One region of the Pseudomonas sp. H3_E07 genome, then DNA from elsewhere that is predicted to be linked to it. Evidence: predicted binding sites of a transcription regulator. Region 1 holds the regulator's gene; the other holds the start of a gene.
What was found. Region 1 encodes FliA, which starts transcription of late flagellar genes. Its sites were predicted from a motif close to CTAAAGTTTNNNNNNNNNNNGCCGNTAA; they were not measured.

Region 1 (9,596 bases):
ACGTCGACCCGGGCCAGTCCCTGGCCAACGCCCTCGACCCGCTGCTGCGCAAACGCGTGGTATTGATCGATACCGCCGGCCTGCAAGCCAGCGACCCGGCATTGCGCATGCAGCTTGAAAGCCTGGCCGGACGTGGCATCAAATCGAAAAACTACCTGGTGCTTGCAACCACCAGCCAGAAACAGGTTCTTACCGCTGCGTATCACAGCTACAAACGCTGCGGCCTGGCCGGTTGCATCCTCACCAAGCTCGACGAAACCGCGAGCCTGGGCGAGGTGTTGAGCCTGGCCATCAGTCATGAATTGCCGGTCGCTTACCTGACCGACGGGCCGCGGATCCCGGATGATCTGCATCTGCCGCGCCGTCATCAGTTGGTCAGCCGTGCAGTCAGCGTGCAAATGCAAGAAGAGCCTAGCGAGGAAGCGATGGCTGATATGTTCGCCGACCTTTATCACAACCCGGCAAAACGGGTCGGTTGAGGGCAGGATGAACACCGTGAAATGTATCTACATCGATGGTCTGCAAGCGATTCACGCGGCCAAGCCATGTAGCCTGCGTCTAAGCAAGACAAGGTAAAGAAATAAAATGGGCAGCATGCATCCCGTACAGGTGATCGCGGTGACCGGCGGCAAAGGTGGCGTCGGGAAAACTAACGTGTCAGTGAATTTGTCCCTGGCCCTGGCAGAGCTTGGCCGTCGCGTCATGCTGTTGGATGCTGACCTGGGCCTGGCGAACGTCGACGTTCTGCTGGGGCTGACGCCCAAACATACCCTTGCCGATGTGATCGAGGGCCGCTGCGAGCTGCGCGATGTGCTGCTGCAGGGCCCCGGTGGCATCCGCATCGTGCCGGCTGCCTCGGGCACCCAGAGCATGGTGCACCTGAGCCCGGCGCAGCATGCCGGCCTCATCCAGGCGTTCAGTGATATCGGCGATAACCTCGACGTGCTGGTGATTGACACCGCCGCCGGGATCGGCGAGTCCGTGGTCAGCTTCGTGCGCGCCGCGCAGGAAGTGTTGCTGGTGGTCTGCGACGAACCCACCTCGATCACCGACGCCTACGCCCTGATCAAACTGCTTAACCGTGACTACGGCATGAACCGCTTCCGCGTCTTGGCCAACATGGCCCAGAGCCCGCAGGAAGGGCGCAACCTGTTCGCCAAGTTGACCAAGGTCACGGATCGTTTCCTCGATGTCGCCTTACAATACGTCGGCGCAGTGCCCTACGACGAGTGTGTGCGCAAGGCTGTGCAAAAGCAGCGTGCAGTCTACGAAGCGTTCCCTCGTTCCAAGTGCGCATTGGCGTTCAAGGCTATTGCCCAGAAGGTCGATACCTGGCCGTTGCCCGCCAACCCACGGGGGCATCTGGAGTTTTTCGTCGAGCGATTGGTGCATCAGACGAGCGCAGGACCCGTGCTATGACAGCGACTGGCTACAACGCTTACAAGAGGTCTGCCCGTGACAGTCAGGGCGAGTTGATCGAGCGCTACGCGCCCTTGGTCAAGCGCATTGCCTACCACCTGCTGGCACGCCTGCCGGCCAGCGTCCAGGTCGAAGACCTGATCCAGGCGGGCATGATCGGCCTGCTCGAAGTGTCGACCAAATATGACGCGAGCAAGGGCGCGAGTTTCGAGACGTATGCGGGGATCCGTATCCGTGGTGCGATGCTTGATGAGGTGCGTAAAGGTGACTGGGCGCCGCGTTCGGTGCATCGCAATACGCGCATGGTCAGTGACGCAATTCGCGCAATTGAAGCAAAAACCGGTCGCGACGCTAAAGATCACGAAGTTGCGGCCGAACTCCAATTGAGTCTCGACGATTACTACGGGATTTTGAACGATACCTTGGGCAGCCGCCTGTTCAGTTTCGACGACCTGTTGCAGGACGGCGAACACGAAGGGCTGCACGAGGACGGCGCGAGCGCTCATATGGAGCCATCGCGTGACCTGGAAGATGAGCGTTTCCAGGGGGCGTTGGCGGACGCGATTGCCAATTTGCCGGAGCGTGAGCGACTGGTGTTGGCGTTGTACTACGACGAAGAGCTGAACCTCAAGGAAATCGGTGAGGTCCTGGGGGTCAGCGAGTCGCGGGTCAGCCAGTTGCACAGCCAGTGCGCAGCCCGCTTGCGGGGGCGTTTGGGAGAGTGGCGAGCGCGCTGACAGGCAGTGTGGGGACACTGCAGACGAGACCGTGAGGGCGACCAGCCTTCGCGGGTTCGACCCGTGGTGCCCTCGGCAGTCCTTTTTGTGTAATGCCTGTTGATTGAAATGGCGCGTCCAGGTGCTGGGCGCGTTTAAGACTGCTTGGAGGTCGAATTGGACAAGAACATGAAAATCCTCATCGTTGATGACTTCTCAACGATGCGGCGGATCATAAAAAACCTGTTGCGTGACCTTGGGTTCACTAACACGGTCGAGGCGGATGACGGCATTACGGCCATTCCGATCCTCAACAGCGGGAGCATCGACTTTCTGGTAACGGACTGGAACATGCCGGGCATGACCGGTATCGACTTGCTGCGCCACGTACGTGCTGACGAAAAGCTGCGCGGCCTGCCTGTGCTGATGGTGACCGCCGAAGCCAAGCGTGAGCAGATCATCGAAGCCGCCCAAGCTGGGGTAAACGGTTACGTGGTCAAGCCATTCACTGCATTGGCCTTGAAAGAGAAGATTGAAAAAATCTTCGACCGCATCGGTCATTGATGCTGCCACGGGGGAGCTATGGAGCATAAAGAATCATCGCAGGCCGACTTCGAGTCGACCCTGAAAAAGCATGCTCACCAGTTGGTCGAAAGCCTTGAAAAAGGTCAGTTCGGCGACGCGGTGCAGTTGATCCATGAGCTCAACCAGACCCGTGATCGCGGCCTGTACCAGGAAGTGGGCAAGCTCACACGCGAGCTGCACAGTGCGATCGTCAATTTCCAGATTGACCCACACATGCCCCAGGCTGAGGAAATCTCGCAGATCACTGATGCCACCGAACGCCTGTCCTATGTGGTCAGGCTGACTGAGGCAGCGGCCAACCGCACCATGGACCTGGTGGAAAACGCCACGCCTCTGGTCAACGGTATGGCCAACGAAGCCCAGGCCCTGAGCAACGACTGGGGCCGTTTCATGCGCCGCGAAGTCGGCGCTGAAGAGTTTCGTGAGTTGGCGCGTCGGGTCGAAGGGTTCTTGTCACGCAGCGAGCAGGAAAACCGCACGGTTTCCAGCAACCTCAACGACATTCTGCTCGCCCAGGATTACCAGGACCTCACCGGTCAGGTGATCAAGCGTGTGACCCAGTTGGTCACCGAAGTGGAAAGCAACTTGCTCAAATTGGTGCTTATGGCAGGCCAGGTTGACCGTTTTGCCGGCATTGAACATGACCGCGAAGCGATCCTCTCGGAAAAAGATCCAAAAAAACATCTCGCCAAGGGTGAAGGTCCGCAGATTCATGCCGATAAACGTGAAGACGTTGTATCGGGTCAAGATGATGTTGATGACCTGTTATCCAGTTTAGGCTTCTAAGGAGCACCCACATGAGCTTCGGCGCCGATGAAGAAATCCTTCAGGATTTCCTTGTAGAGGCCGGCGAAATTTTAGAGCAGTTGTCCGAGCAACTGGTCGAGCTGGAAAGCCGACCGGATGATGCGAACCTGCTCAATGCAATTTTTCGCGGTTTTCACACTGTAAAAGGGGGCGCCGGCTTCCTCCAGCTCCATGAGCTGGTGGAATGCTGCCACATTGCCGAGAACGTGTTCGACATCCTGCGCAAGGGTGAGCGTCACGTTGATTCGGAATTGATGGACGTGATTCTCGAAGCACTGGATGCGGTCAACGGCATGTTCAGCGAAGTCCGCGAACGTGCCCCGATCACCGCGGCCACTCCGGAACTGTTGGCTGCGCTGGCACGTTATGCGGAGCCCGCCGACCTGTCGGCTGCGCCGGTAGCAGAAGCAGCACCCGAGCCAGTGGCTGAGGCCGAGCCGGATGTGACCGACAGCGAATTCGAGCAGTTGCTTAACTCCCTCAGTGCCGTGAAGGCCGAGGCAGAAGCACCGGCTGCGGCTGTTGCCGCGCCAACCAGCGAAGACATCACTGACGCTGAGTTCGAATCCCTGCTTGACCAGTTGCATGGCAAAGGCCAGTTCGCGGCCGACGCCGTGACACCTGCCGCTGTGTCGGAAGCGCCGGCAGCACCGACCGCCAATGCCAACACCGATATCACCGACGACGAATTCGAAGCGTTGCTCGACCAACTGCACGGCAAGGGCACCTTCGTGGCCGACGCCTTGCCGGAAGTCGCCGCCACGGCCGCAGCGCCTGCCGCGGCCAGTGCAGCACCGGCCGGCGACGGCCTGATCTCCGATCATGAGTTCGAATCGCTGCTGGACGAACTGCACGGCAAGGGCAAGTTCAGCGAAGTGGCCCCAGCGGCGACGGTTGCCACGGCTGCTCCGGTTGCCGCCAAAGCTGCAGCGCCTGCCCCTGCACCAGCGGCCAAACCTGCGCCGGCTGCCGCACCAGCTCCGGCACGTGCCGCCGCCGCACCGGTTGCCGATAAACCCGCCAGTGAAGCCGAAACCACCGTGCGCGTTGATACCGCACGCCTGGACGACATCATGAACATGGTCGGCGAACTGGTACTGGTGCGTAACCGCCTGGTGCGCCTGGGCCTGAGCAGCGGCGATGAAGCCATGCAAAAGGCCGTGTCGAACCTCGACGTGGTGACCGCCGACCTGCAGACCGCCGTGATGAAAACCCGGATGCAGCCGATCAAGAAAGTCTTCGGCCGCTTCCCGCGCCTGGTTCGTGACCTGGCACGCCAGTTGAAGAAAGAAATCAACCTAGAACTGGTGGGTGAAGAAACCGACCTCGACAAGAACCTTGTCGAGGCCCTGGCCGACCCGCTGGTCCACTTGGTGCGCAACGCTGTCGACCACGGTGTGGAAACCCCGGAAGAACGCGAAGCCTCGGGCAAGTCCCGCAACGGCAAAGTGATCCTGGCGGCGGAGCAAGAGGGCGACCACATCCTGTTGTCGATCACTGACGACGGCAAGGGCATGGACCCGGCGATATTGCGCAATATCGCGGTCAAGCGTGGCGTGATGGACAAGGACGCCGCCGACCGCCTGACCGATAGCGAGTGCTACAACCTGATCTTCGCCCCGGGCTTCTCGACCAAGACCGAGATTTCCGACGTGTCCGGCCGTGGCGTCGGCATGGACGTGGTGAAGACCAAGATCAGCCAGCTCAACGGCTCGATCAACATCTACTCGACCAAGGGCCAGGGCTCGAAGATCGTCATCAAGGTGCCGTTGACCTTGGCGATCATGCCGACCCTGATGGTGATGCTGGGCAACCAGGCCTTCGCTTTCCCGCTGGTCAACGTCAACGAGATCTTCCACCTCGACCTGTCGCGCACCAATGTGGTGGACGGCCAGGAAGTGGTGATCGTGCGCGACAAGGCATTGCCACTGTTCTACCTCAAGCGCTGGCTGGTGGCATCGGCCAAGCATGAAGAGCAGCGCGAAGGCCATGTGGTGATTCTTTCGGTGGGCACCCAGCGCATCGGCTTCGTGGTCGATCAACTGGTGGGCCAGGAAGAAGTGGTCATCAAGCCTTTGGGCAAAATGCTGCAGGGAACCCCGGGCATGTCGGGTGCGACCATTACCGGTGACGGCCGGATCGCGCTGATTCTCGATGTTCCGAGCATGCTCAAGCGTTACGCCGCTCGGCGTATTTGATTCTGGTGGGGCAGGGCGGTAGTGCCCGCCCCGCCTAACGGAGTGTTTATGGCAGTCAAGGTCCTGGTGGTGGACGATTCGGGTTTCTTCCGTCGCCGCGTCTCGGAAATTCTTTCCGCCGATCCAAGCATCCAGGTGGTCGGTACGGCCACCAACGGCAAAGAGGCGATTGATCAAGCCATTGCGTTGAAACCGGACGTGATCACCATGGACTACGAGATGCCGATGATGGATGGCATCACGGCAGTCCGGCACATCATGCAACGTTGCCCGACCCCGGTGTTGATGTTCTCCTCGCTGACTCACGAAGGCGCCCGGGTCACCCTGGATGCGCTGGACGCCGGCGCGGTGGATTTTCTGCCGAAGAATTTCGAAGACATCTCGCGCAACCCCGAGAAGGTCAAGCAGATGCTGTGCGAGAAGGTGCACAGCATTTCGCGCAGTAACCGTCGTAGCCTGTTCAGTGCGCCTGCGCCAGCACCCGTTGCTGCGCCTGCTGCTCCCACCAGTTCTTCGTATAGTCGCCCGGCGCCTGCGCCGGTTGCACGGCCTGCGGCGCCGCCGGTACGTACGGCTGCACCTGCGGCGGCGTATTCGCCTGCACCCAAGCGCAAAGCCTATAAGCTGGTCGCCATCGGTACGTCCACGGGCGGCCCGGTTGCCCTGCAACGCGTATTGACCCAGTTGCCGGCCAACTTCCCGGCGCCGATCGTGCTGATCCAGCACATGCCCGCTGCGTTCACCAAGGCCTTTGCCGAGCGCCTGGACAAACTGTGCCGCATCAGCGTCAAGGAAGCCGAGGATGGCGACATCCTGCGTCCGGGTCTGGCGCTGCTGGCGCCGGGTGGCAAGCAGATGATGGTGGACGGCCGTGGCGCGATCAAAATCCTGCCGGGTGACGAGCGCCTGAACTACAAGCCATGCGTGGATATCACCTTCGGATCGGCGGCCAAGTCCTACGGCGACAAAGTTCTGGCGGTGGTGCTCACCGGCATGGGCGCCGACGGCCGTGAAGGCGCGCGCCTGCTCAAGCAAGGCGGCAGCGCCATCTGGGCCCAGGACGAAGCCAGCTGCGTGATCTACGGCATGCCCATGGCCATCGTCAAGGCCGACCTGGCTGACGCTGTCTACAGCCTGGACGACATCGGCAAGCATCTGGTAGAGGCCTGCCTCTGATGGATGTCCTGAGCCTGATCGGCATCATCATGGCGTTTGTCGCGATCATTGGCGGCAACTACCTTGAAGGCGGCCACCTCGGTGCCTTGGCCAACGGCCCGGCGGCGCTGATCGTGATCGGTGGCACCGTGGGTGCTGCGTTGTTGCAATCGCCCCTGAGCTCGTTCAAGCGTGCCATGCAGATTCTGGTGTGGATCATCTTCCCGCCACGTGTCGACCTGCCGGGCGGCATCGACCGTGTAGTCAACTGGAGTCTCACCGCGCGCAAGGAAGGCCTGCTGGGGCTGGAAGGCGTGGCCGATGCCGAGCCGGACAGCTACGCGCGCAAAGGCCTGCAATTGCTGGTGGACGGGGCCGAGCCGGAAGCGATCCGCAGCATCCTGGAAGTGGATTTTTATACCCAGGAAAGCCGCGACATCAACGCCGCCAAAGTCTTTGAAAGCATGGGCGGTTATGCGCCGACCATCGGCATCATCGGTGCGGTGATGGGCCTGATCCACGTGATGGGCAACCTGGCCGACCCTTCGCAACTGGGCAGCGGTATTGCCGTGGCGTTTGTCGCCACCATCTACGGCGTGGCCAGTGCCAACCTGGTGTTGTTGCCGGTGGCGAGCAAACTCAAGTCGATCGCCATGCGCCAGTCGCGTTACCGCGAAATGTTGTTGGAAGGTATTTTGTCGATTGCCGAGGGCGAGAACCCGCGCTCCATCGAATTGAAGCTCCAGGGCTTCATGGATTGATGGGAGGTATGCATTGTGAGCCGTCGCCGTCGCGAGCCTGAAGAACACGTCAACCATGAGCGGTGGCTGGTGTCCTACGCGGACTTCATTACCCTGCTGTTCGCCTTTTTCGTGGTGATGTACTCCATCTCGTCGATCAACGAAGGCAAGTACAAGGTCATTTCCCAGGCCTTGATCGGCGTGTTCAACGACGCCGACCGCTCGCTCAAGGCCATTCCCATCGGCGAGGAGCGACCCAAGACCGTGACCCCGGCCAAGCCGCTGGTCAACGACAGCGATGAAACCGCTGCCGGGGTGGGTGGCACCAGTGATCCGCTGAAAAGCATCGCCGATGACATCAGCGCAGCGTTTGGCGACCTGATCAGTTCCAACCAGATGACCGTGCGCGGCAACGAGTTGTGGGTGGAGATCGAGCTCAATTCCAGCCTGCTGTTTGCCAGCGCCGACGCGTTGCCGAGCGATCAAGCGTTTACCATCATCGACAAGGTGGCGGCGATCCTCAAGCCGTTTGAAAACCCGATCCATGTCGAAGGCTTCACCGACAATTTCCCGATCAGCACCGCGCAGTACCCGACCAACTGGGAGCTGTCCTCGGCGCGCGCTTCAAGCATCGTGCGCATGTTGGCGATGCAGGGCATAAACCCTGGACGCCTGGCGTCGGTGGGCTATGGCGAGTTCCAGCCGGTGGCCAATAACGCGACGGCAGAGGGCCGCGCGAAGAACCGTCGGGTGGTGCTGGTGGTGTCGCGCAACCTGGATGTGCGTCGCAGCCTGACTGGCACCGGCACCGCCAATGCAACACCGGATGCGGCCTTGAAGCGGGCTGGCACACAAACTGCACCGCCCCCTGTAAAACCGCCGGTTCGTCAGAGCGCCGTCAATTCTCCGTCGCCGGCTCAATAACCCTATGCAATGTCTCGGTCGCGCCTGTGCCTGCCGGGAGGAACCAACCGAATGAGAGTCTGGGCAGTTGCCAATCAAAAAGGTGGAGTCGGCAAGACCACCACTTCTATCGCCTTAGCCGGCTTGCTGGCCGAGGCGGGCAAGCGCGTGGTTGTGGTGGACCTGGACCCCCATGGCTCCATGACCAGCTATTTCGGCTATGACCCGGACGCGCTGGAACACAGCAACTACGACCTGTTCCTGCACAAAGGCAGCGTACCGGCCGATTTGCCTGGGCAACTGCTGCTGCCCACCAGTAACGAAAGCATTTCCCTGCTGCCGTCCAGCACCGCCCTGGCCACCCTTGAGCGCCAGTCGCCGGGGCAGAGCGGGTTGGGCCTGGTGATCGCCAAGACCCTGGCGCAACTGTGGCAGGACTTCGACTACGCGATCATCGACAGCCCGCCGTTGCTGGGGGTGTTGATGGTCAATGCCTTGGCGGCGAGCCAGCAGTTGGTGATCCCGGTGCAAACCGAGCACTTGGCCGTCAAAGGCCTGGAGCGCATGGTCAGCACCCTGGCGATGATCAACCGTTCGCGCAAACAGGCGCTGCCGTTCAGCATCGTGCCGACCTTGTTCGACCGGCGTACCCAGGCCTCCCTCGGCACCCTGCGCGTGTTGCGCGATGCCTACCCGGACACCATCTGGAACGGCTACATCCCGGTGGACACGCGCCTGCGTGACGCCAGCCGTGCCGGCCTCGCGCCGTCGCAATTCGACTCGAAAAGCCGCGGCGTACTGGCCTACCGTGCGTTGCTCAAGCACCTGCTGTCGCAGCAACTTGTGGCGCAGGTGGCGTGATGAACCGTCCCGTAGAACTCAAGACCCGGCCGCAACTGGCACTGGAATCCTACCTGGATGCCTTGTTGCAGGATGCGACCGCGCAAGAATTTCCGGAACCGATCCTGGTACTGGAACCGGCTGTTGAACCAGAAGCCGTACTGGATGAATTCCAGTTGGCGGTGCTGGAAGAACAAGCCCGGGATGCGCGAAGCGTGGTGCCGATGACACCG
Region 2 (6,853 bases), 1.6 Mb from region 1:
CCGTGCTGTTGAGCGCGGCGGCGATGTGTTCCAGGGACGACGACGCTTCTTGCATCGAGTTGCGCCCGATACGGGTTTGCTGGGCGTTTTCCTGGGCGAGGCGTTCGGTGCTGCCCATGTTATCGGCGATGTTCAGCGACGTGGCGCTGAACTCTTCCACTGCACCAGCCATGCTAGTGATCTCACCGGACTGCTGCTCCATGCCCTCATAAGCACCACCGGATAACCCAGACAACGCCTGGGCACGGCTGTTGACCTCTTCGGCTGCCTTGCGGATATGCGAGACCATGGTCGACAGCGCTTCACCCATCTGGTTGAAGCTGCGCGCCAACTGGCCGATTTCGTCATGGCTGGACACATTCAGGCGTACGCTCAAGTCCCCCGCACCCAGGGCTTCGGCCTGGCGCACCAGGTCGCCCAACGGCGCCAACTTGCTACGCAGCAACCAGACCGTTGCGCCGACCGCCAGCAGCATGGCAAGCACGCTGCCGATCACCAGGCGGATGCCGACGTCCCAGGTCACCGAGCGAATCTCGGCCTTGGGCATGCTCGCGACAACTGCCCACGGCCCGCCGTCGAAGGGTACAGAGACGCTGTAGAATTCTTCGTTCTTGTCCGCCCAGAAGCGACCTTTGCCTGGTGTTTTGGCCAGGTCCAACATCACTGGAACCGCCTGGTCCAGCGCCTGCACGCCAGCCGGGGGCACCAGCCAGCGCTTCTGCTCGTCCAGCAGGGCCAGGGAGCCGGTCTGGCCGATACGGAAGCGCTTGAGATTCTCGAACTGGGCATTCTGCGCATCGGTGTAGTCAAAACCGATGAACAGCACGGCGATGACCTGGCCGCTGCTATCACGCACGGGGCTGTATTGGGTCATGTAGGAGCGGTCGAACAATACCGCCCGGCCGATGTAGGTCTGCCCGCTGAGCACACGCTGATAAGCCGGGCCTTGGCGATCCAGGACCGTACCGATGGCGCGGTTACCATCCTGTTTGGTCAACGACGTGCTGATGCGGATGAAGTCTTCGCCGCTGCGTACAAACACCGTGGCCACGCCGCCGGACATCTGCTTGAACTCATCCACATCCTCGAAGTTGTTGTTCAACACCTCGCTGCCCAGATACAGGCTCGGGGTCTGCACACCGGCCACGGTCACTGGTTGGTCTGCACGCACACTCAAACCGGCACCAAAACGCTTTTCGAACAGCCCGCTCAATCGCTGGGTACTCTCGCGCAAGGTGCCGTGGAAGGTGTTGAGTTGATCGGCAAGCAAGCGCGCCTCGCTGGCCAGGTGTTCCTCGCGGGTGGCGAGGTTGGCGGAGTCGAGGGAACGCAGAGCAAACACAGTACTGCCGCTGATGACGACAGCCAGAATCACGGCGAGTGCGAGGCCTAGCTGTGAGGCTATCCGAGCGCGAGGTTGAGTCATGAAGGCTCCTGGCCGAGGCCAGGATCATCCTGATCTCATAGCGTTGCTCGGCAAATTATCTGGTGGGAAACGTTGGTGCACGATTGTTCCAACACACCTTCTTCGGCTGGGCGAAGCAATACTTGAGCGAATCACAGGGGTATCACGCAAACGATTGCACGAACGCTCTGCAACCACTCAATCGAGACGTTCGACTGAAGGCAACGCCATCGCCTTGACCTCCGCCTGGAGAAACTCCGCCAAGCGCCGCAGCCGCTCACCGCCGGGGCGGGTCTTCGGCCACACCAGGTAATAACTTTCACCACTGGCTACGGCTGTTGGCCAGGGCAGGCTCAATCGGCCCTGGGCCACGTCTTCGGCCACCATCAGCAGGTCACCCATGGATACGCCGTAACCCCGCGCAGCGGCGATCATGCCCAGTTCGAGGGTATCGAACACCTGCCCGCCCTTGAGCGACACCTGGGATGACAAGCCCATGCGCTCCAGCCAGTTGCGCCAATCACGACGGTCAGGCGTGGGGTGCAGCAACTCGGCGGTGGCCAGGCGCTCGACATCCCAGGGTCCATCCTCCAGCAGGTTGGGGGCGCCCACCGGAATCAGCAATTCCGGGAATAGATAACTGGCCTCCCAATCCGCCGGAAAATGGCCGTAGCTCAGCAGCACGGCGCAGTCGAAGGGTTCCTGGTTGAAGTCCACCTCGTCCACACTCATCCAGGCGCTGGTCAGTTGCACCTCATTGCCGGGCTGCAACGCACGGAACCGGCTGAGCCGCGCCAACAGCCAGCGCATGGTCAGGGTGGACGGTGCCTTCATGCGCAGGATGTCGTCTTCGGCATTCAAGGTATGGCAGGCCCGCTCCAGCGCGGCGAAACCTTCGCGCACACCAGGCAACAACAGACGCGCCGCCTCGGTGAGCTGCAAGGTGCGGCCGCTGCGCTGGAACAAGCGGCAGGCGAAGTGCTCTTCCAATGTGCGGATGTGTCGGCTCACCGCACTTTGCGTAATAGACAGTTCCTCCGCCGCACGGGTGAAGGAATTGTGCCGCGATGCCGCCTCAAACGCGCGAAGGGCATAAAGGGGAGGAAGGCGACGTGACATTTGGCAAGCTCCTACAAGCAATTCCGTAACGTACCAGATTCATCAGGCATGAGTTTTAGTCATGTGAACGATCGCATTTATCCCTTTGTGCAATGCGCTGAGAGCGCCGAGAATCAACCCTCCCTCAACCCTTCGACTATTCGAGCGTGATGATCATGCAGCATCCGGCACGTACCGAACTCTGGGCCATTCTGCGGCTGTCAGGGCCGTTGATTGCCTCACAGTTGGCGCACATGCTGATGGTGCTGACCGACACCCTGATGATGGCGCGCCTGAGCCCCGAAGCCCTGGCCGGTGGCGGCCTGGGCGCGGCAAGCTATTCGTTCGTGTCGATTTTCTGCATCGGCGTGATTGCCGCCGTGGGCACCTTGGTGGCAATCCGTCACGGCGCGGGGGATATCGAAGGCGCCACCCGCCTGACCCAGGCCGGACTGTGGCTCGCCTGGCTGATGGCCTTGGCGGCCGGCTTGCTGTTGTGGAACCTCAAGCCGCTGCTGCTGCTGTTCGGCCAGACCGAGACCAACGTGCACTCGGCGGGGCAATTCCTGACGATCCTGCCGTTCGCCCTCCCGGGTTTCCTGAGCTTCATGGCCTTGCGCGGCTTCACCAGCGCGATTGGCAAGGCCCAGCCGGTGATGGTGATCAGCCTCGGTGGCGCGGTGGCCAACTACCTGCTCAACCATGCGTTGATCGAAGGCATGTTCGGCCTGCCGAAACTGGGCCTGATGGGCATCGGACTGGTCACGGCCGTCGTCGCCAATGGCATGGCGTTGGCGCTGATGTGGTACATCCACCGCAACCGTACCTATGCGGCGTACCCGTTGAGCACCGGCCTGCTGCGCCTCAATACCCAGTACCTGCGCGAGCTGTGGCGCCTGGGCCTGCCGATTGGCGGCACTTATGCGGTGGAAGTCGGGTTGTTCGCGTTTGCGGCGCTGTGCATGGGCACCATGGGCAGCACGCAGTTGGCGGCGCACCAGATCGCGCTGCAAATTGTCTCGGTGGCGTTCATGGTGCCGGCGGGGATGTCTTACGCGGTGACCATGCGTATCGGCCAACATTACGGCGCTGGGCAGTTGTTGCAGGCACGCCTGGCCGGGCGCGTCGGCATCGGATTTGGCGCAGCGGTGATGTTGGGATTTGCCGCCGTGCTGTGGCTTTATTCCGATCCTTTGATCGGATTGCTTATCGACCATAACGACCCGGCCTTCCATGACGTGATCGTCCTGGCCGTCAGCCTGCTCGCTGTCGCCGCCTGGTTCGAGCTGTTCGACGGTGTGCAAACCATCGCCATGGGCTGCATTCGCGGGCTCAAGGACGCCAAGACCACCTTCCTGATCGGCGCGGGTTGCTATTGGTTGATCGGGGCACCGTCGGCCTGGCTGATGGCCTTCACCCTGGGCTGGGGACCGACCGGCGTATGGTGGGGCTTGGCGCTGGGCCTGGCGTGCGCGGCAGTCAGCCTGACTTGGGCATTTGAAGCGAAGATGAAGCGCATGATTCGGCGAGAGCCTGAAACCTACAGCACGTTGCAAGCAGCTCAGCCGGATTGAAGGCTGTAATCGGTCAGTGTGGGAGCTGGCTTGCCTGCTCCCACAGTTGATTGGGTGGGCACCCAATCAACCCAGCAAGGCCTGCTGGCTTTTCCCGAAGGTCAGGTACTCCACAAGCTCCGCCAACGGCAGCGGCTTGCTGATCAGGTAACCCTGGGCCTGGTCGCAGCCAAACAAGCGCAACAGTGCAAGTTGCTCCGGCGTTTCCACGCCTTCGGCGACCACTTCAAGGTTGAGATTGTGGGCCAGGTTGATCATGGCGTGCACCAGTTTGCGGTTCTCTTCGCGCTCTTCCATACCGCCGACAAAACTCTTGTCGATCTTCAACAAGGCGATCGGCAGGCTGTTGAGGTGCACGAACGATGAAAAGCCCGTGCCGAAATCGTCCAGGGAGAACCGAACACCGAGGCGGCCGAGGGCGTCCATGGTCTGCTTGACCAGGTCACTGCGGCGCATCACGGCGGTTTCGGTGAGTTCGAACTCCAGCCACTGTGCCTCAACGCCCCGCTCGGCAATCAGCCGGCTGAGGGTGGAGAGCAACTGGCTGTCCTGGAACTGACGGAATGACAGGTTGACCGCCATGTGCAGCGGCGGCAGGCCGCGTTCGCGCAGGTCCTGCATGTCGCGCAGCGCGCGGGAGATCACCCAGTAACCCAACGGCACGATCAGGCCGCTTTGTTCGGCCAGGGGCACGAACTCACTCGGCGGCAACAGGCCACGCTCGTCGTGGCGCCAGCGCACCAAGGCTTCAAGGCCGACGATATGCCCGTCGTCGAGGTCCAGGCGCGGTTGGTAGTGCAGCTCCAGTTCGTCACGACGCAAGGCGCGGCGCAGCTCACTTTCCAGGTCGGCCAGGCTGCGCGCGTTGCGGTTGATGCGTTCGTTGAAGATATGAAAGGTGCAGCCTTGGGTGCTTTTGGCCTGCTGCATGGCGATATGGGCGTGCCACATCAGCGGGTCGGCGCCGGCGCGGGCACGGGCATGGGCCACCCCCAGGCTGCAGCCGATCAGCAGGCTTTCGCCATCCACCCAGTACGGTTCGGCCATGACTTCGGTGATGCGCTCGGCCATCCACTCGGCACGCTGGGGCGCGCGGCGGGTGTCGATCAAGAGGGCAAACTCGTCACTGCCCAGGCGCGCCAGTTGGTCCCCGACCTCAAGTTGGCTCTTGAGCCGCGAGACCACTTGCAGGATCAGCCGGTCGCCGGCCTGGTGGCCGAGGGCGTCGTTGGCGTGGCGGAAATTGTCGAGGTCCAGGTGGCCGAGGGCCAGGCCACGGCCTTCATTCTCGACCAGTCGTGCGGCGAGCAAGGTCTGGAAGCCCTGGCGGTTGGCAATACCGGTGAGCGGGTCCTGTTCGGCCAGGCGCTGCAGGGTGTTTTCCAGTACGCCACGCTCGCGGACGTGGCGCAGGCAGCGGCGCACTGTATCGGCATCCAATACATCGCGCACCAGCCAATCGCTGACGCCCAGCGGCGAAACCAGCGGTTCCTGCTCCAGCAGCAATACGCACGGCAGGCTGCAGCGGCCAGGGCCGGGCTGCAAGCTGGGCGTGGTCAACAGCACGGCGCTGTGGTCGTCATCGAACAGACGGCTCACGGACTCCCAGTTTGGTGCGCTGATCAGCACAGCCCCATCGCCCATCGGCGCCAGGCACTCGCGCAACAACGCTGCCCACGCGGGCTCGTCGGCCAGCAGCAGCAAACGCAAGGGTTCGACAGGCGTAGACAAGCTAGCTCCCTAGACTCTGCAAAATTTCGTGACAGCGGGCATTATGACGTGCGGCCAGATGATCACCAATGATAGGGGTTACCAAACACGCGAACTGTAAAGATTAGTCGCAAATAACCCCGACATCCTGCGGCAAAGTATCAAAACCGGCAAATTTAGATCGAGTGGTACGTCACACTGTCGTTCTGACAGAGCAGAATCCTGCGAGCCTGTTAAAATGCCCGCCCTTTTGAACAACGACTCCCTGAATTCTGTATGTCCCGACTCAATCCCCGGCAGCAAGAAGCCGTGAACTACGTCGGCGGCCCTCTATTGGTGCTCGCCGGTGCAGGCTCCGGCAAGACCAGCGTGATCACCCGCAAGATCGCGCACCTGATCCAGCAGTGCGGCATCCGCGCCCAGTACATCGTCGCCATGACCTTTACCAACAAGGCGGCGCGGGAAATGAAAGAGCGTGTCGGCACCCTGCTCAAGGGTGGCGAGGGCCGTGGCCTCACCGTGTGCACCTTCCACAACCTGGGCTTGAACATCATCCGCAAGGAGCATGCGCGGCTGGGCTACAAGCCGGGCTTCTCGATCTTCGACGAGACCGACGTGAAGTCGCTGATGACCGACATCATGCAAAAGGAGTACGCAGGCGACGACGGCGTGGACGAGATCAAGAACATGATCGGCGCCTGGAAAAACGACCTGATCCTGCCCGCCCAGGCCCTGGAAAACGCACGCAACCCCAAGGAACAGACCGCCGCCATCGTCTACACCCACTACCAGCGCACGCTCAAGGCGTTCAACGCAGTGGACTTCGATGACCTGATCCTGCTGCCGGTGAAGCTGTTCGAGGAACACGCCGACATCCTCGAAAAATGGCAGAACAAGGTGCGCTACCTGCTGGTAGATGAATACCAAGACACCAACGCCAGCCAATACCTGCTGGTGAAAATGCTGATCGGCAAGCGCAACCAGTTCACCGTGGTAGGCGACGACGACCAGTCCATCTACGCCTGGCGCGGCGCGCGCCCGGAAAACCTGATGTTGCTCAAGGACG

Region 2: a site for FliA is predicted at 1,526-1,553, ahead of AB4O08_RS13425 (methyl-accepting chemotaxis protein). Genes of this name have one in related genera too.

What each region holds. Positions count from the first base shown of each region.
Region 1 is NZ_CP162795.1:4,539,602-4,549,197, forward strand. It holds gene flhF (flagellar biosynthesis protein FlhF) at 1-479, shown strand, start outside; gene fleN (flagellar synthesis regulator FleN) at 586-1,419, shown strand; gene fliA (RNA polymerase sigma factor FliA) at 1,416-2,156, shown strand; gene AB4O08_RS20880 (chemotaxis response regulator CheY) at 2,325-2,699, shown strand; gene AB4O08_RS20885 (protein phosphatase CheZ) at 2,718-3,506, shown strand; gene AB4O08_RS20890 (chemotaxis protein CheA) at 3,518-5,725, shown strand; gene AB4O08_RS20895 (protein-glutamate methylesterase/protein-glutamine glutaminase) at 5,774-6,901, shown strand; gene AB4O08_RS20900 (flagellar motor protein) at 6,901-7,641, shown strand; gene motD (flagellar motor protein MotD) at 7,657-8,544, shown strand; gene AB4O08_RS20910 (ParA family protein) at 8,596-9,384, shown strand; gene AB4O08_RS20915 (CheW domain-containing protein) at 9,384-9,596, shown strand, end outside.
Region 2 is NZ_CP162795.1:2,967,441-2,974,293, reverse strand. It holds gene AB4O08_RS13425 (methyl-accepting chemotaxis protein) at 1-1,426, opposite strand, end outside; gene AB4O08_RS13420 (LysR substrate-binding domain-containing protein) at 1,604-2,524, opposite strand; gene AB4O08_RS13415 (NorM family multidrug efflux MATE transporter) at 2,674-4,077, shown strand; gene AB4O08_RS13410 (putative bifunctional diguanylate cyclase/phosphodiesterase) at 4,144-5,808, opposite strand; gene rep (DNA helicase Rep) at 6,064-6,853, shown strand, end outside.